4 regions of the Paenibacillus rhizolycopersici genome follow, and region 3 is predicted to be linked to each of the others. Evidence: predicted binding sites of a transcription regulator. Region 3 holds the regulator's gene; each other region holds the start of a gene.
The links. The regulator Rex, encoded in region 3, represses fermentation and respiration genes when NADH is low (regulators of the CRP and FNR family bind a similar motif). The targets are predictions, from matches to a motif close to TTGTGAAATATTTCACAA.
Positions count from the first base shown of each region.

Region 1: the regulator Rex is predicted to act here: its motif matches at 2,333-2,350, upstream of hcp (hydroxylamine reductase).
Region 2: the regulator Rex is predicted to act here: its motif matches at 2,804-2,821, upstream of IM700_RS19170 (formate/nitrite transporter family protein).
Region 4: the regulator Rex is predicted to act here: its motif matches at 2,552-2,569, upstream of IM700_RS13570 (polymer-forming cytoskeletal protein).

Region 1 covers NZ_JADCNN020000019.1:44,577-49,505, reverse strand. Annotated here, with positions in the region: gene IM700_RS17780 (GIY-YIG nuclease family protein) at 1-372, opposite strand, end outside; gene yfcE (phosphodiesterase) at 369-917, opposite strand; gene IM700_RS17770 (FAD:protein FMN transferase) at 991-2,073, opposite strand; gene hcp (hydroxylamine reductase) at 2,396-4,084, shown strand; gene IM700_RS17760 (discoidin domain-containing protein) at 4,157-4,929, opposite strand, start outside.
Region 2 covers NZ_JADCNN020000023.1:5,305-10,233, reverse strand. Annotated here, with positions in the region: gene IM700_RS19180 (molybdopterin-containing oxidoreductase family protein) at 1-323, opposite strand, end outside; gene IM700_RS19175 (transposase) at 628-1,518, shown strand; gene IM700_RS19170 (formate/nitrite transporter family protein) at 1,873-2,712, opposite strand; gene IM700_RS19165 (TetR/AcrR family transcriptional regulator) at 2,908-3,510, opposite strand; gene IM700_RS19160 (SDR family oxidoreductase) at 3,602-4,345, opposite strand; gene IM700_RS19155 (SDR family NAD(P)-dependent oxidoreductase) at 4,381-4,929, opposite strand, start outside.
Region 3 covers NZ_JADCNN020000005.1:51,955-56,883, reverse strand. Annotated here, with positions in the region: gene dinG (ATP-dependent DNA helicase DinG) at 1-1,817, shown strand, start outside; gene IM700_RS07265 (redox-sensing transcriptional repressor Rex) at 1,836-2,504, shown strand; gene IM700_RS07260 (amidohydrolase) at 2,501-3,799, shown strand; gene IM700_RS07255 (cell wall elongation regulator TseB-like domain-containing protein) at 3,828-4,313, shown strand; gene IM700_RS07250 (phosphotransferase) at 4,411-4,929, shown strand, end outside.
Region 4 covers NZ_JADCNN020000011.1:80,157-85,085, reverse strand. Annotated here, with positions in the region: gene IM700_RS13580 (multidrug efflux MFS transporter) at 1-796, opposite strand, end outside; gene IM700_RS13575 (helix-turn-helix transcriptional regulator) at 906-1,736, opposite strand; gene IM700_RS13570 (polymer-forming cytoskeletal protein) at 1,950-2,492, opposite strand; gene IM700_RS13565 (SDR family NAD(P)-dependent oxidoreductase) at 2,702-3,478, opposite strand; gene IM700_RS13560 (TetR/AcrR family transcriptional regulator) at 3,543-4,118, opposite strand; gene IM700_RS13555 (discoidin domain-containing protein) at 4,279-4,929, opposite strand, start outside.

The sequences.
Region 1 (4,929 bases), on a different contig from region 3:
ATCCCCTGGCTCATCCGCGACTTCCAAGCCCCAAATTCTCTCATTGTCCCGGATGGCTATATACGTATAACCCTGCGGGCTTTTCATTTTCTTGTTATACATCGGTTTCAACTCGCGAATCAGCCTGCACTCCAACATCAAAGCTTCGAATTCAGTGTCGGTGAGTCGGATCTCCAAGTCTTTGATGTTATGCACCAGTCTCTCCACCTTCTTGGAGCGGTTGCGAGAGATGTGGAAATAAGAGCGAACCCGTTGCTGCAGGTTTTTGGACTTACCGACATAAATCACGTTTCCCGCCGCATCCTTCATCAAATAAACCCCCGGTGAAGCTGGGAGCGTCCGCAGCTGATGTTCTATTCGTTCGTTTATCATGGAGCGAATGCAATCCGTTTTACGGTCTCACCGGCGAAATCCTTAACAAGAAACGTTCCCGCCTCCAAAATGCCATAAGAATTCGGGAAATTCTCTTTCGGCAAAGCGATGGATCCCGGGTTCAACACATAAACGCCATCCTTGCGGTCGGCCACCGGGATATGGGTATGCCCCTGAATAAATACGTCGCCGGGCGCCAGCGGCGGAAGCTGCTCCATGTTAAATCCATGCCCGTGGGTGACGTAAATTCGGCGCCCTTCGAAGAAGAGCATGGCGTAATCTGCCATCATCGGAAATTCTAACAGCATTTGGTCTACTTCAGCATCGCAGTTCCCGCGCACGGCGATGATGTGATGCTTATGCCCGTTAAGCGTTGCCGCGACCCGTTTCGGATCGTAACCCTCCGGCAGTGGATTCCTTGGCCCGTGGTACAAAAAATCCCCTAACATGATGATTTGATCAGGCCGCTCTTCTTCCACTTTTGCCATCGCCCGATCCAGCCAAGCGCTCGACCCGTGGATATCCGAAATCAACATCAGTTTCATAGGAACCAACTCCTTGTCCAATTCGTTCTAGTATAATAGAAAGACGCTCAATCGCTTGAACGTCTCTAGCGTGCTATTCTTCGACTAGCGTATATTGCCCGTCCGTCACTTTAAAAGTATCCTTGAGTCCCGATGTGACGTAAATTTTATTGTCCTTCGTGATGAACATCGCTTCCGTCTCATCATTCAAGTCCTCGATATACTTCAAGCCTTCCGTAAGACCCATCACATAAACGAAAGTCGACAGCGCGTCGGCATCCGTTGCATTATCCGCCAGAATCGTCACGCTCTTCAGATTGTTTTGCGACGGTACCCCAGTTCTCGGATCAAGAATGTGATGATACATCACACCGTCCTCGATGAAATATCGTTCATAAATCCCGGAGGTATCGATCACCTGATCGCTTAAGCGAATCGTGCCCATGGTTGTGCCGCGCGAGCTGTCAGGATCCTGAAGGCCCACGTTCCAGCTGTCTCCATTGGGCTTGTTCCCGATAACGATGATGCTGCTACCGCCAAGGTCGACAAGCGCGCTCTTCACGCCTTCCGCCCGTAAATAAGCGGCGACCTCGTCCGCCGCGTAACCTTTCCCGATGCCGCCGAGATCCAGAACCATCCCCGGCCGTTTCAGAAACACGGTGCTTTTGGCCTCGTCCACGACGACATCCTTATAACCGACCAGGCTGAGTTCCCGCTGCAAATCCTCCGGCGCCGGGACATGGGCCCCTTCATGCCCGATATCCCATAGATCAACCAAACCGCCGACGGTGGGATCGAATAGCCCGTCCGTCTCTTTGGCGTAGTCGAGTGAACGTTCCAGAACCTTCATCGTATCCTCTGATACCTCAACCGCCTGTTTGCCGGCTTCCTGATTCACTTTGTAGAGTTGGCTCGTTTCTAACGTACGACTTAGCTCGATATCCAAGGTTTTCAGCATGTTGTCGATATGGTCCAGATGCTCCTCCGCCTTGGGGTCATCAAACAATTTGATGTTAACCACCGTATCAAAAATATAATATTGTTTCGAAACCGGCTCCCCGGCCGTAGGATTCTCCTTCGTTCCCGTGTTCCCCCCGCAGCCGGAAAGAATTGTCATCAGCATCGCCGTCAAGCTTAGGATCACGGCTCTTGTACGCCATTTCTGTGCTCGTTGCATCGTTTCACCTCATTTGAAATTCCACGCATCTAGTGGTTAACATATCGTATTGTATAATTTACACAACCGATTAGTCCAGTAAGTACATCACGATTAGGGTTTTGAGGAGCTTGGGGTACGAATGCAAACGAAATAGAAGCGAGAGCCAAAGATATGTTTTCAATTTTGTGGAAATATTTGTGACTGCAATCACTTTGCCATGAACGTTCCGGCGATATGCTCCTGACATCAACGGAGGTGCAACACCACGTACCTCATCATGTGAAATATTACACAACCCTGAGCGCCTCCCTTATCCCATTCAGATCAAGGAGGTTCCCCCATGAATCAAAGTCATGCCACGACCGACCTACTTCAAGAGACATCCATGTTCTGTTACCAATGCCAAGAGGCAGCCGGCGGAACAGGTTGTACAAATGCCGGTGTTTGCGGAAAGCCGGAGGACGTAGCCAACTTGCAGGACCTGCTCATCTATGTGCTTAAAGGGATGGCATTCCTCGCGCTGGGTAGCGATCTGCCGGAGCACATCGAGCGTCAGCTGTCTGTTTTTACGATGAACTCCTTGTTTGCAACGATTACGAATGCTAATTTCGATCACGACAGCTTCGTCAGCCAAATACGAACCGCCCTTACGATGCGCGACGTCGTACAACACTACTGGTACGAGCGGCATGCAGGCGATGAAGCTTCCTTACCCGATGCCGTACTCTGGAAAGCGGAAGACGAAATCCAATTTGCGATCAAAGCAAAGCAGGTGGGGATCCTCAGCACCGCCAACGAAGACATCCGTTCCTTGCGCGAGTTGCTGACTTACGGACTCAAAGGAATGGCCGCTTATACGTACCATGCTCATCAGTTGGGCTATCCTCATGCGGCAGTCGACCTCTTTCTGCGCCGAGCCCTGGCCGCGACATTGGACGATACCTTAACGGCTGACGATCTCGTCGCCTTGGTTTTAGAGGCCGGCAAGTATGGCGTGGAAGCCATGGGCTTGCTGGATCAGGCCAACACAAGTACCTACGGTCATCCGGAAGTGACTCAAGTCAATATCGGCGTGCGCAATCGCCCCGGCATTTTGATCAGCGGTCATGATTTGAAGGATTTAGAACAATTGCTGGTACAAACCGAAGGAACCGGCGTCGACGTCTACACCCACAGTGAGATGCTGCCCGCCCATTATTATCCGGCTTTCAAGAAATACAGCCACTTTGTTGGCAATTACGGCAACGCCTGGTGGGAGCAAACGAAGGAATTCGCCGCTTTCAACGGCCCGATTCTGATGACAACCAACTGTATCGTTCCGCCAAAAGCCAGTTATATGGATCGAATCTACACGACGGGGAATACCGGTTACCCTGGGGTTCGGCATCTTCCAGACGGTGCCGACGATACGCCGAAGGACTTCTCAGAACTGATCAAGCACGCCAAAAGCTGTCCCCCGCCTACAGAGCTCGAAAGCGGACAGATCGTCGGCGGCTTCGCCCACCACACGGTCACGCAGCTGGCCGACAAGATCGTTCAGGCGGTGGAGACCGGCGCGATTAAACGGTTTATCGTCATGGCCGGATGCGACGGTCGGATGAAATCACGTGATTACTACACGGAATTTGCCAAACAATTACCGCACGATACTGTAATCTTAACGGCTGGTTGCGCCAAGTACAAATATAACAAGCTGGAACTTGGCGATATCGGCGGTATCCCACGTGTTCTGGATGCCGGTCAATGCAACGATTCCTATTCGCTGGCGGTCATCGCGCTCAAGTTGAAGGAATGGTTCGGCCTAGAGGATGTTAACCAGTTACCGATTTCGTACAATATCGCCTGGTATGAACAAAAGGCCGTCATCGTCCTGCTGGCTCTCCTCCATCTCGGCGTCAAGAACATTCATCTCGGGCCCACATTGCCGGCTTTCCTCTCGCCAAACGTAGCCCAGGTCCTGATCGACAAATTCGGCATCGGCGGCATCACGAGTGTAGAGGAAGATATGGCCCTGTTTCTCGGAGCCTAGACGTTACGCCATATAATAAATGGAAGGGACCTCCTACTCCATAAGGAATAGAGGTCCTTTCTTGATCACGATTTAGATATCCGCGTCCTGGCTACGATATACCTGGATTTCGGTCATGGTAGGCGTCCAGTATTCGCTGTCCTTTTGTTTCGTAATGAGCAGCCGCAGCTTGCTGCTGGTCACGCTGCCGAAATCGTCCAATTTCAGATCATGTCCCATCCCATCCGATTTGGATTGGAACGTTACCCACTCCTGCGTCTGTGGATCCAGCTTCTGCAACTCAAATTCCTGGACCCTTAGGTTCGTTCCTCCATCGGTATACTCATCCAGGTAAATCTCATCGAAGGTTGTCGGTTGGCCAAAATCGATCGTAATGACGATCGGATATCCGTCCGTCATCTCGTCCGGATCCGCACTCGCCCAACGGGTCGCGGTATTTCCATCCACCAGCTTATCCGCCTCAAGCCCCGGATTCGGATGGGTATAATTCGCTTCGATCGGTTTGTGGAGCGCCAGGTTAACTCGGTCTGACTTGCCTTCGTCTTCGATCGGATTCGTGTCGATCGGATCCTTCACCTTCTTGCCGATCGGCGATTCATGCAAGCCGATATCGATTCCTTTTCCATAGTATAAGTGCGTACCAAAGAAATCCTCATCGCCAACGTTTCGGTTATAGCGACCGGCATCGATGAGCGGAGAGTTCTTCTTCAGCTTGAAATTCGCCGCCGAGTTCACGATCCGGTCAACCCCGTTATTCTTCTTATAATCTTTCGGATTCTTCACGAACATCGGGTCTGCAAATACGGCATGGGGATCCTTAGGTTGCTGCTCCGAGTAGACGCCTC
Region 2 (4,929 bases), on a different contig from region 3:
ATCGACTCCGGTCCGTGCTCTAGGATCAGCCCCTTGTAGCGTTTAGCGATCTCCTGGACCGCTTCCTCCCAGGTGATGCGTTCAAACTTCCCTTCACCTTTAGCTCCGACCCGCTTCAAGGGGTACAGCACCCGCTCGGGATGGTAGACCCGTTCCGCCATATTGCGAACCTTGTTGCAGATCGCGCCTTGCGTTATCGGGTGATCGGGGTTGCCGGTCACCTTAACGATTTTTCCGTTCTCTTTATGGAGCAGCAAGCTGCACGTATCGGGACAATCCAGCGGGCACACCGCGGGAAACACCCCGTTTGGTTCATGGATCATGTTCCACCCCTCCTGTCTGTAGCCTATTGTAAGGAAAAACGGCCCCCGGCGTAAACCCCCGGTGGGAAATTCCATTCGTATGATGGGCGGGTAGGCTCTATAGAAGATGCTGAAGTCCCTGAACGCCTCTTTTCATGATTATCCCTTTCGTTCAGATAGAGCCTGGGGTTAGCTGGTTGAAAGTCAATAATTCTGTGTTATCGCAAAAATTAAGCTTGCACCGAACATGCGTTTGGCATATAATGGAATTAGAGGAACATATATTCTCATTCACTGGGGTGGTTGCTTGAATATGGAGGTTAATATGGATATGATTCATCACCTATTCAATAAACACTATACGAGTGAGCAAGATTGCATGGATGCACTGGTTGCTGCGAAGTGGCCAACTGGCTTTGTCTGCCCTCGATGCGCTTATACCGGGTGCAGCCACCTAACCTCCCGGCATATTCCTTTATTTCAGTGTGAGAACTGCGGGCATCAAACGTCACCTTTGGTTGGGACCCTTTTTGAGGGAACGCATCTGCCCTTGTTGAAGTGGTTCCAGGCGATAGAGTTGTTTCTGCTTCCTGATGGTATCTCCGCAATGCGGCTGCACCAGGAGATCCGGGTCACCTACAAAACCGCTTGGTTGATGCTGCACAAAATACGCCATGCCGTTAGCGAATTTGATGCCCGTGAACGGTTGAGCGGAGACGTAAAGGTCAACTGCGATCGATATGGGACCAATCCGTCCCGTTGTCAGCATCCCAATCCGTTTGCTACGGCAGTCGTAACTGGTTGTACGGTGACGGAGTCAGGAGATCTGGACCAGATCAAAATTCACCTTTTACTACATAAACGGGGCACTGGGAATAGGGCAACCCGTCATGAACTCGCCGCTTTCATCAACGAGCATGTAGATGTCGAAACATCCACAATTCATGCGTTCCCTCTAGCCTATAAACTGTATTCTCCCTTGCGAAAAGTAGTGAGAGACGCTTGGAGGTCGCTGACGAGTACATATTTAGCTTTGGGACCAAAGTATCTGCAGGCTTATCTGAATGAGTACACCGTACGCCGCAGGTTGCAATTGCCTGGTTCAACGAAGGCAATGCGTCAGCAATTATTAGCTATGTGTGTGGCGACTCCTGCAATTTCTTATTGCCAACTGATCGCACGTCAACCAAAACACCCTTTTGCGATTGCGGCCTGATTGAGACGCTTGAACCTTGAGAGTTGTTTAGACGCGGAACTTCTTTACCCATAAGTTTCATTATCCGTCCGCTGTTCTATCTACTTGTTTCTTTACTATTGCTGCTCTACCTATTCGTTTCTATACCTATTGCTGCTCTATGGATCTGCTTCCTTACGATCTATTTACTCCACCAAGATTATCTGATCCAATTTCTTTGCCTACTGATCCAACGGGATAATCGTGCAAAGGGCCGAAACAACATGTACTGGCCCGGATACCACCCTCCGTGATCTAATACTCTCCCCTTTAGCAAAAAAACTGCTCCTCCAAATGGAGAAGCAGTTAATAAAGCCTGTTGATTGCTTATTCTCGTTATTTGGTTTTGCCTACCGTCGCGGACGGAGTTGTTGTTGCATGCTCGGCAGCCGGAGCAGCCGTTTGCCCTTTTTCCTTCAAATAGGCAGCCCAATATGCCGCTCCCACGAAGATGGCGCCGCCGGTCAAGTTGCCCAGCCATACGGGCACAAAGTTCTTCAAATATTCGCCCCAGGAGAAATAGCCCTCAAAAATAGCCGCCGGAATCAGGAACATGTTGGCGACCACGTGCTGGAAGCCGATGGCCACGAAGGCCATTGTCGGAAACCAGATTCCGAGTATTTTGCCGCTCATGTTGTCTGCGCCGTAAGAGAGCCATACCGCCAACGCAACCAGCCAGTTGCAGCCTATGCCAGACACAAATGCTTGCAGGAAGCTATCATCCAGCTTGTGGCCGGCCATATCAACCAGTTTATCGAGATAAGGTCCGCTGGCCGTCAAGCCAACCACATGTCCAAAAAAGTATGCGACGAATAAAGCACCCACAAAATTGCTTAAGGTAATGAGGACGAGGTTCTTGAACATTTCCCCTGTGGAAATTCGCCCCGCCATCCGTGCTAGCGGCACAGCCATCATGTTGCCGGTCAAAAGCTCCCCACCGGCCAAAAGTACGAGAATTAATCCGATAGGGAATACCGCCGCGCCGATGAAGGTTGCGAAACTACCCCACTCTGCCGGAGCACTGCTGATGACGCGAATATCGAGCAAAAAACCGAGCGCTATAAACGCCCCGCCCAAAAATCCGAGAATAAGTACGGTCAACAAAGGATTATGCGCTTTTTTGATGCCATTTTCTACGGTTACGTCAGCAATTTGCGCAGGTTTATAGTAAGCCATGTTCTAGTCTCCTTTATAAGTAGATCCGTGTCTATTGTAGCGTGCCGATTAATCTTGGATAAGTAACAAAGATCACGATAACGTTTTCATATGGTGAAATATTTCACACATCTAAAGGAACAGCTGTGATCATGCAATAATAAGAAAGACCCTTCCGATCAAATCGGAAAGGGTCCCTTAAATCTGCGCTGATTACTAGTGCGATGGTACGCTGGTGATGCCGCCCAAGAGCAGCCGCCATACGGCATCGAAATCCGCATCGATCCGCTCATTCGTCCATTGGCGAAAATGTGCGGGATGGTGAAAATGCAGGAACGCCAAGAAGATCGCCCTAGCTGTTTCCCGCGGCTCCAGCGCTTTGAATTCTCCCGCACGGATGCCTCCTTCGATAATCGTGGTAATTTGCCCGATCAAATGGTCCAGGTGGGCTTCGATGATTTCAGCGGCTGACTCGGTAACGGCCGCATACATGGCAAACATCTCGGGATCGTCGCTGGCATAGGTTCGCTTGCAGCCGATCAGCGTTTGCAGCCATAAACGTAATCGTACGGAGTAGCTCCCGTCCGTACCGTTCGCAATGTCTGCAAGGGGTTCGGCGATGCTTCGCGTCAGCCAACGATCTGTCACAGCTTCGCGAAGCGAGGCTTTGCTGGAGAAATGCCGATACAACGTACCGTGGCTGACCTGCAGCGCACGCGCGACATCCAGCACGGAGGTTTTATCCGGTCCGAAGCGCCTTAGCACCTGCTCTGCGGTGTCCAAAATCTGTTCTTTGCTTAAAGGCAGCTCGTTGCTCATTTCATTCCTCCTCCTCCCCGTTTTTTCCTACTATATCAAAATGGTTCTAAAGTGACAATGATACGATTCTGTCAATTGTGATTCGCCAAAATCAGATGAAGCCGCCATTGACGCGAATCGTTTGTCCTGTAACCCACCCGGATTCCGAACTTGCCAAGAACATGACCACGTTCGTTATGTCCTCCGGTTCAGCCAATCTCCCGAAAGCGTTCATGCTTCCGACGTTTTTGATTTGCTCCGGTGTTTTCCCGGCCGTAAACAGCTCCGTATTCACGGGTCCCGGACCAACCGCGTTAATCGTAATGCCCTTCGGTCCAAGCTCCTTAGCCAATTGGCGCGTCAATTGCTCCACTGCGCCCTTGGTTGCCGTATAAGAGCTGTAAGCCGGAAACATTTGCCCCGTTACGGATGTGGAGAAGTTAATGATGCGTCCCCCCTCGCTCATATGCTTCATAGCTTGCTGGGTGGCGAAAAAGGTACCCTTCACGTTGATGGCGTACTGACGATCAAAGTCCTCTTCCGTGATGTCTTGGAGCGGTTTCGTAATCATAATTCCAGCGTTATTGACCAAAATATCCAATCGACCAAAGATATCCGACGTCTCCTGAAACAGCTTCTCCAAGTCCGGCAACTTGCTGACATCGGCTTGTATGGCGACGGCCTCCCCTCCCTCAGCTTGAATGCCTTTAACGACTTCCTCCGCTTGATCGAGGCGGGTGGCATAGTTGACGACCACCTTCGCCCCGCTGCGGGCCAATTGCTCCGCAATATTCCGGCCCATGCCTCTTGATGCTCCCGTAACCAATGCGACTTTCCCATTCAATAATTGATCCATCATTTTAAATTCCTCCTATATCGTATTGTTATCAATTAATTCTGAGCGCTCTGCGCAGTTTTGATGTGCAGCAGCTCGCCAAAGCCCAGACGGTTCATGAAATTCTCCTGCGCCCGACGAGCCGCTTCATTGACTTCCTCGACGCCCGCATTGGTGAAATCGACCACGCTTCGGAACGGACGAGTGCCTTCCGGCAAAGCAAGAATGCGGGCGATTTCTTCGCCTACCGCTTTAGGATGCGCATCCACTCCCGGCGTGAACAGCCCTGAAGTCGCTTCCTCGTTGCGCTTTACCAGCGGATCCAACGCGGCATAACCCGAGCTCCGCTCAACATCGCTCGCGCGGCTGGCATTCGGGAAGTGGTCGGTCCCCTGGGTAAACGGACCCGGCATGACGATCGTGGTCTCGATACCGAACTGCCCTACCTCGTAAGCAGTCACCTGGGCAATGGCGTCCGCGGCGAACTTGGAAGCTACATAAGGTCCCATGAAGGGTGGAACGACCACCGAAGTGGTGCTGCCGACATAAACCAAGGTTCCCGACCGACGCTCGCGCATATGCGGAAGTACAGCACGATTTACCCG
Region 3 (4,929 bases):
TTAAAGGAAGGCAGCATTATTTGTGCTTGCGCAAATTTGAACATAAAATGAATAGAAAAGACTTCGCAACACCTAAAGAAGAGGTGATGACGGCCGCGCAAATGGTTGTGTGGCTGACACAAACGGAAAACGGCGACGATGAAGAGTTGAATCTCGGAAACCGCGGCGGCGACTTCTGGGAGACGGTAGCCAGTGAATCGGAATCCTGCTTAGGCCGATCCTGCCCCTGGTTCCGCAAATGCTTCTATCATCGTGCCAAACACGAAGCCGGAGTAGCGGACGTGGTCATCACGAACCACTCTAAATTGTTTACGGACATTCAGGCCGGGCACCAGCTGCTACCAGGCTATGAGCGGCTGGTCATCGATGAGGCGCATCATTTGGAAGATGTGGCCGGCAAGCATCTTGGCATTCATATGAAATACTTTACGGTGGTCCATACGCTGACCCGGTTGTTTAAAGACAGCAAGACAGGGCAGTTGGCTAATCTTCGGAGCTCGATAGATGCGTCGTCCGCGGAGAAAGCTGCGGAATGGTGCGCAGTGATCGATGGCATCTACCCAACGTTGGTGGATGTGAAAGAGAGCTGGGACAAGCTCAGCGAGCTGCTGTTCAGCTTGATGCCGGATCGCAGCGATGCGGCCCCCGGCGATCCGGGGCAATTCGTATATCGGCTGCTGCCGACCCGAAAGCCGAAGGATTGGGAGACACTGACCGCGCTCGAAAACCAGATTTACGTGGGTCTGGGCGACGTGCTTCGCAAAGGGGATCGTCTCCTGTCCGAGATTCGGGAGGAGCAGGATGATTATGCTGCGGAAAGCCTGCTTACCGATATCAGCGGCTTGTTTAAGGATTTAGCTGGAGAACGGGAATCACTGCGGTTTTTCATGAAGCTGGAAAGCGAAGACACGGTTTATTGGATGGAAGCCAACGGGAATTACCGCAGCCGCTCGCTGCAAATGTACGCGGTGCCGATTGACGTTAGCGCCCAGTTGAAGGAATTTTTCTTCGATCGGAAAAAAAGCGTAGTTATGACTTCCGCGACATTGTCAGTCGATAAGTCGTTTCAATATATGATCGAGCAGTTGGGTCTGACGGAGGCGGCGGAAGAGGAACGGTTGATTACGTCGATGTTGCCATCTCCGTTTAATTACCGGGACCAGGCACTCTTAGTCATTCCGCGTGATTTTCCGAGCGTAAAGGGCAGCGTGGGAGATGATCACTTCATTAACACGTTGGTGCAGTCGTTGGCAGATTCCGCGGTGGCTACGCAAGGCCGCATGCTGGTGCTGTTTACGTCCTACCGGATGCTGAGACAGGTGTATGACCCGCTGAAAGAGTTGCTCTCGGCGCAGGGGATCACCGTCATCGGGCAAGGGATGGACAGCGGTAGCCGTTCCAAGCTGACTCGGCGCTTCCAGGGTCAAAATGCATCGGTGCTGCTGGGGACGAGCAGTTTCTGGGAAGGGGTAGATATCCCCGGCGAGGCGCTGACAAGTTTAGCGATCGTGCGGCTGCCTTTTCAACCGCCGAACCATCCGCTGGTGGAAGCCAAGAGTGAGCGGCTGCAGCGGGAGAAGAAAAACCCATTTATGAAGTTATCCGTCCCGCAGGCGGTTATCCGCTTCAAGCAAGGATTCGGGCGACTCGTCCGTTCCTCGCAGGATCGTGGCATCGTAATCGTTTATGATACCCGTATCCTGGAGTCTTACTATGGGAAGTATTTTTTATACTCTTTGCCCGGACCGAAGATGGAGCATATGCCGATGAATCAAATGGTACCTCGCATCTCGGAATGGTTGAATCCCGAAGCCTAAACCGCTTTATTGATCGCATTGAAGAATAGGGGGAAACGAAGCATGAAGTCAGAAAAAATTTCGGACGCCGTCGTCCGCAGACTGCCGGTTTACCTGCGTTTCTTGAACGAACTCAGCCGCAGGGAGGTCCCCACGGTCTCCTCGCAGGAGCTGGGCCAGAAGTTGGATCTGAATCCCGCGCAAATCCGCAAGGATTTAGCGTATTTCGGCGATTTCGGTCGGAAGGGGATCGGCTATGACGTGGCTTACCTAATCGAGAAGATTCAACAGATTCTCAACCTGGACCAGCAAATTAACGTGGCGTTAGTCGGTGCCGGTAATCTAGGGCAAGCCCTTTCGAATTATAATGCTTATTTGAAGGATAATATGAAAATCGTCGCCGTGTTCGACGCATCGCCAGCAAAGATCGGTACCCAAATCAACAACATCACGATTCAACCGATTGAGGAGCTGGTAGCTACGGTACGAGCGAATAATATCCGTATTGGGATCATTACGGTACCTGACACAGAAGCCCAGCGCGTGGCAGACGAGCTGGTTGCGGCCGGGATCGGAGCCATCCTGAACTTCGCGCCAACGATTCTCAAGGTGCCGTCGGAAGTGCGGATTCATGCGGCCGATTTCACTACAGACCTGCTTAGCTTGGCATATTATCTGGAGGATGGAAAGGAACAAGCCAACGTATGAGTCGTAAATGGTTAATTAAGAACGGGACGTTTGCCGTACTGGAGACCAATCGCCCCGTGATTCATGGATATATGCTTGTTGAAGGCGATTCGATCACCTATATCGGAGAAGAGCGCCCGGAAGGCGTGGAAGGCGCCGAAACGTTTGACGGCAAAGGCTTGTTATTTTTGCCAGGACTGATTAACACCCATGGTCATGCGGCGATGTCGCTGTTGCGCGGTTATGGGGATGACATGGTACTGCAAACCTGGCTGCAGGAGAAAATGTGGCCGATGGAAGCCAAGTTTACCGCTGCTGACGTTTATGCTGGAACGGCGCTGTCCGTACTGGAAATGCTTAAAGGCGGTACGACCACGTTCTTGGATATGTACGATCAGATGGACGAAGTCGCCAAGGTTGTCGAGGAATCCGGCATTCGCGCCGTACTGATGCGCGGAGCGATCGGGCTATGCTCGCCGGAAGAGCAGGATCAGAAGCTTAAAGAAGCGATCGCGTTTGCCCAGAATTGGCACGGTAAAGCGGAAGGACGCATCACGACGATGATGTCGCCTCATGCGCCATATACCTGTCCGCCGGCTTTCATCGAGAAGTTCGTACAAGCCGCCCACGATCTCGATCTACCGATGCATACGCATATGTCGGAGACACGCGCCGAGGTGGAGCAGAACGTGAACGATTACGGCGTTCGCCCGGTAGAGCACCTGCGGAAGCTGGGCATGTTCTCCCGCCCGACGCTGCTCGCCCATGCCGTACATTTGACGGACGAGGAAATCGAGGTCTTGGCTTCTCATGGCGTTACCGTCTCTCATAATCCGGGTAGCAACTTAAAGTTGGCCAGCGGCGTTGCCAGAGTACCGGAGCTCCTGAAGAAGGGAGTGGTGGTATCGCTGGGTACTGACGGTGCAGCCAGCAACAATAACCTGGACATGCTGGAGGAGATTCGTTTGGCCGCGCTGATTCATAAAGGCGTATCCGGGGATCCGACGGCGATTCCGGCTCTAGAAGCACTCAAGATGGGGACGGAGTACGGCGCGAAGTCGGTCTTCTTGCCGAACACCGGGAAGCTTGCGGCTGGCATGAAGGCGGATTTCATCGCCTTGAACACGGAGCAGGCTCATTTTCTGCCGCGAACGGATTTCATCTCGCACACCGTGTATTCTGCTGGACCAAAAGACGTGGAGCACGTTTGGGTGAATGGCAAACAGGTCGTCAAACACGGGGCTTGCCTGACGCTTGATGAGGAGCGTATTCGGCACGACGCTCAAGCTGCGTTCGAGGGACTGCTGGCACGGTAATACGCTAGGATAGGAAAGGAAGAGAAGGTTGAGGAAGCGAACCCAATGGATTCTGCTGTCCATCGTGATCCTGTTGATCGTGCTCCTTGGTCTCCACCGGTTTTATCTATACATTCATGAGGATACGTGGAGAGCCGAAAGAGAGGCCGTTCAACAGGCGAAGCAGGAGACGGACCTGGTCCAGGGAGACGAGGTGTGGAAGTCGGTATGGGATGAAGTCACCTGGGTCGTGCAGGGGGAAGACGAATCCGGACGTAAAATGATGGTTTGGCTCCGAGAAGGACAGGACCCTGAGGTGCGATTGCTATCGGAAGGGAAGTCCGAGAATCAGGTTCGAGCCATCATCAAACAGACGTTGCCGGGTATTCAGGTTGTCCGTCTGCTGCCGGGCATTTACAATAACCAACTGGTCTGGCAGCTGTTCTACAAACAGAAGGACCACCACTATTATCGGTTCTTCAGTTTTACAACGGGCGAACCGCTACCGGAAGTGTTCACCCTGCCGAATCGCTGACGGGTCGTCGTAAATAGAAATATTCCTAATAAACGGTTTCGAGGTTTAGGCGAAAAGCCTGAATGGCGAGACCGTTTTTTTGTAAGGAGGGAAAGGCATGGAGTTGCTCGATCCAGCAGGGCAAGAGAATAAGGTGTGGGAAGACTTGAAACAAGCGTTTACCCATCATTTTTCTAGTCCAATCCGGCAGGCTATTCCTATTAAAAGAGGTTGGTTAAATTATAAATGGAAAATTACCACGGATTTCGGTGAATTTGTGCTTAAGCAATATAATAGGGAGCGGTTTAAGTCCTATCGGCCCGAAACGTTGCAATTGGCCTTATCGCAACAAATGCGATTAAGTGAACTTGGTTTTCCGTGCCCTTCGCTTCTTAGCTCGAACGGGAATAGGATGCTTGAGTCGGACAGTGGTGAAAAGTTCATTGTAATGGGGTATTGTCAGGGACTACTGGTTCCGCCGGGACAAGCCAACATCCATCAAGTCTATGATTTAGGACGGGGCACAGGCCAAATGCATCGGTTTTTTAATGACGGGACGTTGGGACGGAAGGAATCCGCCTTGTTTTGCCCTCCCGCTCGCGAGGAGCGATTGGAGCATTGGATTACGCTTCAGGAG
Region 4 (4,929 bases), on a different contig from region 3:
CGGCCAAAATATTAGCCAAACCCGATGCCGAGAAAATGACCCCGGCCAATAGCGCCACATGGCCGCTGTTCCGAGAAATATCATTTACATACACCGTTAGCACCGGTTCCACCGAATACATGGCGACACTCAGCATAAAAAAGGTGGCGAACAGCGTCAAGGTTAAGCTTTTTTCAGGAACTGCCGCCCATACCTCTTTCATTCCCGCCACTTTCTCATCCGTCCGCACGAACGTTTCCTTAACGAATAACCAGGTCGTTATGAAAGCGATCAGCATCAACACACCGGTCAGGAAAAAGGTGTTTGGAATCCCGGCGTTTTCGGCAATGAACCCGCCGATCGTTGGCCCTAACAGCGATCCCGCGATATTGGACGTGGATAACAGGCCTAACGCCCAACCCGCATGAGCCTTGTCCGTTTGCGTCGCGATCAGCGTTGTGCATGCTGTGCCGTAGCCGGTAATGATGCCTTGCAACAGACGAAGGACGATCAACACATACACATGGGTAGCGAACCCCATACATCCGATAATGATCGCCATTCCGAGGCTAGCCCGGAGGAGCATCGGTTTCCGCCCATATTTATCGGCCGCGAGCCCCCAAATCGGGGAGAAAATCGCCGAGACGATAAACGTAATGCCAAATGCGAGTCCGGAATAACGGGCTACCGCATCGGCCTGATCAACCCCCAGCTGCTTGATGTAGAGCGGCAAAATCGGAGCGATCTGGCTCATGCCTACCCCTGTCACGAACATGCCAAACCAGCAGACGATCAAATTTCTTTTCCAAATCGGCATAACCCAAAGCCTTCTTCCTTCTGTAAGAGCTCGCTGTCCATTGCGTGACAATTGAACATTCTTGCAGAATGATCTTAACGCGAAAAACAGCTATGTACCATGCATTATCCTAAACTCCATGGACGATATTGCTGTAAAATTCAGATGGACTGATCCCTTCCGTACGCTTGAAAATTCGGCTGAAGTAAAATTCGTCGGCGAAACCGAGCTCTAATGCAACGTCCTTGATTTTTTTGTCACCGTCCAAGATGAGTTCTTTGGCTTTATCCATTTTAAGTTTGTTGAAGTACTCGATGACCGTATAGCCGGTAGCCTGCTTGAACACTCGCGTCAGATAATACGTTGACAGTTGCACCAAATCAGACAACTCCGCCAAAGTGAGCCGCTCAGTAAGATGCTCACGCATATGCTGGATCACCTTTTCGACTTTAAGCGCAACCGCGTGATTCTGATTTTGTCTCTTTACCTGTAAGAAGATTTCATATAGCAGCTGCTGCAATCTGGCTCTTGCCAACAGCTCATAACCCGGCAGTTTGGCGGACCAGGCGGCCGTCAGCCTTTGAAAGGCGTCCACGACCAAGTATCCATTTTGCAGTATGCGCATCGGCGGCAACGGCAGCCGTTCATGTACCTTTCCGATAGACCAAGCGCCTTCGTCATATCCGATGCTCGTATAGCTGAAGTGGACCGAATAGAAGCAAATCGGCTCCTCTTCATCCATTTCAATCGTATGCGGTAACCCCGCTCGCAGGTAAAAGATCAACCCCTCCTGAAGGAGATGCTTCTTGCCGCCCAGCGTTAAGCTGCCCTTACCTCCGGTTACAAGCAGCAGTTCATGATGCTGAAGCGTTCTGCTAATTTGGGTCCTGATCTTCTTGCCATCGTTTGGTTGCTTACTATTGCAGTAATGGATATGAAAATAGAGATTATTCAAGTTCATAACCGATCGCCTCCACCGGGTCTTCCGCTGCGGAACGCAGCTACTGCGATTAGAACATACGGCCGGGCAAACCGCAACCTCCCGCCCTCTGAAGACGTAGAACTATGATCTGAATGTGGGAGGATAAACGGATCTATGTATTCGTAAAATCATTTTTGGTATAAAAACAAGGCCAACCTGATTGGTTGGCCTTCGTTATGATTAGGACTAAACTTACTTCACTTCTGTTGCGCCCGTTACTTTACCGTCGATTTTCGCGCTAGCTTGCACGTCCGCGTTAGCGAAGTACAGGTTGCCGTCGATCGTAGCGGTTTTATCCAAGTTGAACCCGTTTGCTTCTACATAGACGTCACCTTTCACGGTACCGCCTTGAATTCTCAGGTTTTCACTTTGTACCGTCAGTTTAGGAACCGTCAATGTAAACGAAGCGGTGATGTTGTGATCTTCGTCTTGGGTGTACAGCGCGATTTTACGATAGATGTCTTTTGCAGCATCGTTTTTGTCATGGAATTCACCAGCAACTACAACATCCTTATCGACTGTCAAGTCGTCCAGAATCGCGACGATCCAAGTCCCTTTTTCGCTGACTGCATTCGTGAACGCATCCGCTTGGTTTACGATCGATGCCGTCGTCGTTACGTCGGTTTGTTCAGCGGGTTTATTTGTGTTTTCCGCCGTATTCCCGTTATTCGAACCGCAACCTGCCAGCAACGCCGCTGCAATACCTGCTACTACCAAACCTTTGACCATTTTCATTTGATTTCCCTCCTGTTTTTATCTTCAGTTTGAATTATAAAAAAAAGTGGAATCATATAATGTGATTTATTTCACTTTTAATGTGCTTTTTTTCACATAACAAGTCACAGCTTGTTCATCATTTTTCCACCTTCCTCCTGTTCGAGTAAACAAGCCGATCGGAAACCGACCGGCTCTGATGTATATGAACCCCCTGACGGGAGGAGTTGTTAACGTTGGGTATGGAGCGGTGTTCCCATCGGTGAAGAGCCTGAGCCCCCATCTACGCTGATTTCCGCCCCGTTGACGAAGGATGCATCGTCTGAAGCCAGAAATAACATGGTATTTGCCAGTTCTATAGGTTCGCCCATTCGGTTCAGCGGGATGCTGCGTTTCAAATAATCTTCCAGCTGATTAAAAGTCGACGCAGCAGTATCTCCCCAAATCGGCGTTTTCGTGGCGCCCGGCACGACGGTATTGACGCGGATCCCGCGCGGTGCCAGTTCCGAAACCAGAACCCGCGCCATGCTTGTAACCGCCCCTTTGCTTGCAGCATAAGCGGCATACCCCGGACTGCCGGCTTTGGCCAGAACGGAACCGTTCAGGATCACCGAGCCCCCCTCTCTCAAATGGGGCGAAGCCGCTTGAACCGTGAAGAATACACCGGCGACGTTGATATCGAGAATGCGCTTAAACAGGGACGGGTCCGTACTGCCGAGTGGCGTACTTCCGCTGATCCCGGCATTGGCAAACACGATGTCTAATCCGCCAAAAGCTTCCACTGCTGCCGCGACGGCCTTCTCGGCGCTCTCCGGATCAGCCGCGTCCGATACCACGCCAATGCTATTGGATGTGCCCAGCGTATCCACCGCTTTCTTCAAATTGTCCGGGTTCCTTCCCGTTATGACAACTTTCGCCCCTTCGGCTACAAACAATTGGGCCGTGGAGAATCCAATCCCGCTGCTCCCTCCAGTAATCAACGCTACTTTACCTGCTAGTTTTCCCATCGTACTCGCTCCTTTAGATAGATGTTTATTGAGAATGATCATTCTCTTTTGTGCAAAAAAAAGACTACTTCAACAAAGACAACGTCGTATCGACGATCCGGACGAGCTTCTCTTTATCTTCAACTGTCTTCACCATTACCCTAAGGCCAGCCAAGGCATTATTGAAATAGGACGCGAGCTCCTCCGCGTTCAACGACGGATCTAACTCATCTGATCGTTGTCCGGCTTCGATCAGCCCACGGATCACGATCTCGGAATGCGCCCAACCCTCGGTCACGAAAGCCCTGGCATCCGCGTCGATCGTTGCGAGCTCAACCGCCGTGTTCACCATCAGGCAGCCCGCCGGGAATCCCTTTTCCGGATAGATCACCATTTCGAATAAGGCGCGGATCGCTTCCTTTGTGGAACGGGCTCCGTTCATCGCCTCCACCATCCGTTTCGCAATCACTTCCTGATACCGGTTCAGCGCTCGGACATACAGAGAATGCTTATCGCCGAATGTGTCATACATGCTACGCTTATGAACGCCCATTTGCTCGACCAAATCCTGCATCGACGTTCTCTCATAGCCTTGTTCCCAAAATAGCTTCATCGCTTTCAGCAACACCGTATCCTCGTCAAATTGTTTGGCTCTGGCCAATGGGCGGTCCCTCCTTTCATCTTGAGTTTATCATATTGAGAACGTTCGGTAAAGAATTATTTTAGAATTTCCGTTCTCCAATTATTTAATAAAAAAGCAGCTCCCTGCAACGGAAAATTCCGTCCGGGAGCTGAATTCAACTATCTGATCTTGCCGCTTCTTAACGATATAGATTTATTTCGGCAATCGACCACCACCACTCCGGTGTCGTGGAAGTTTGCAGGATCTTTACGTACCGGGCGGATTGCTGTGGGAATGTCGTCACGATTTGCTTGCTAGTTCCGACGTCCTCCGAGACCGTTGTCCAGCTCTCGCCGTCCTCTGAGAGGAGTACCTGGAAGCTGCGGGCATAATCGTTATCGCTGCCTCCCGAATCCATGCTTAATCGGCTGAAATGCCGCTCGCCGCCTAGATCGATCTGTATCCATTGGTCCGGGGATTGCCCCGCGCCGGAGGTCCAGCGGCTGCCTAAGTTATCATCGAACAGCGCCGAGAGATCGGCGTAGGTCGATGCCGTAACCGTCCAGCCCGAGCGGTCCAACGTATTCAAGAGTACTTCCTCCCCATCCTGCGGTTCCGTAATCCATGGGGTCGAATCTGCTGTGTATACCTTCACTTCATGAATCGACCACCAGTGGGGATCGGTTCCCGTCTGTACGACTTTGAGGAACCGAGCCGTCTGCAACGGGAAGGCAGCAGTCACAATCGGACCTTTGCCCGTCCCCGATGCGACGGGACTTCCCCAAGATTCACCGTCCAGCGATACGTACACTTCATAGCCATGTGCGTAATCCTCATGGCTGTGTGCGCT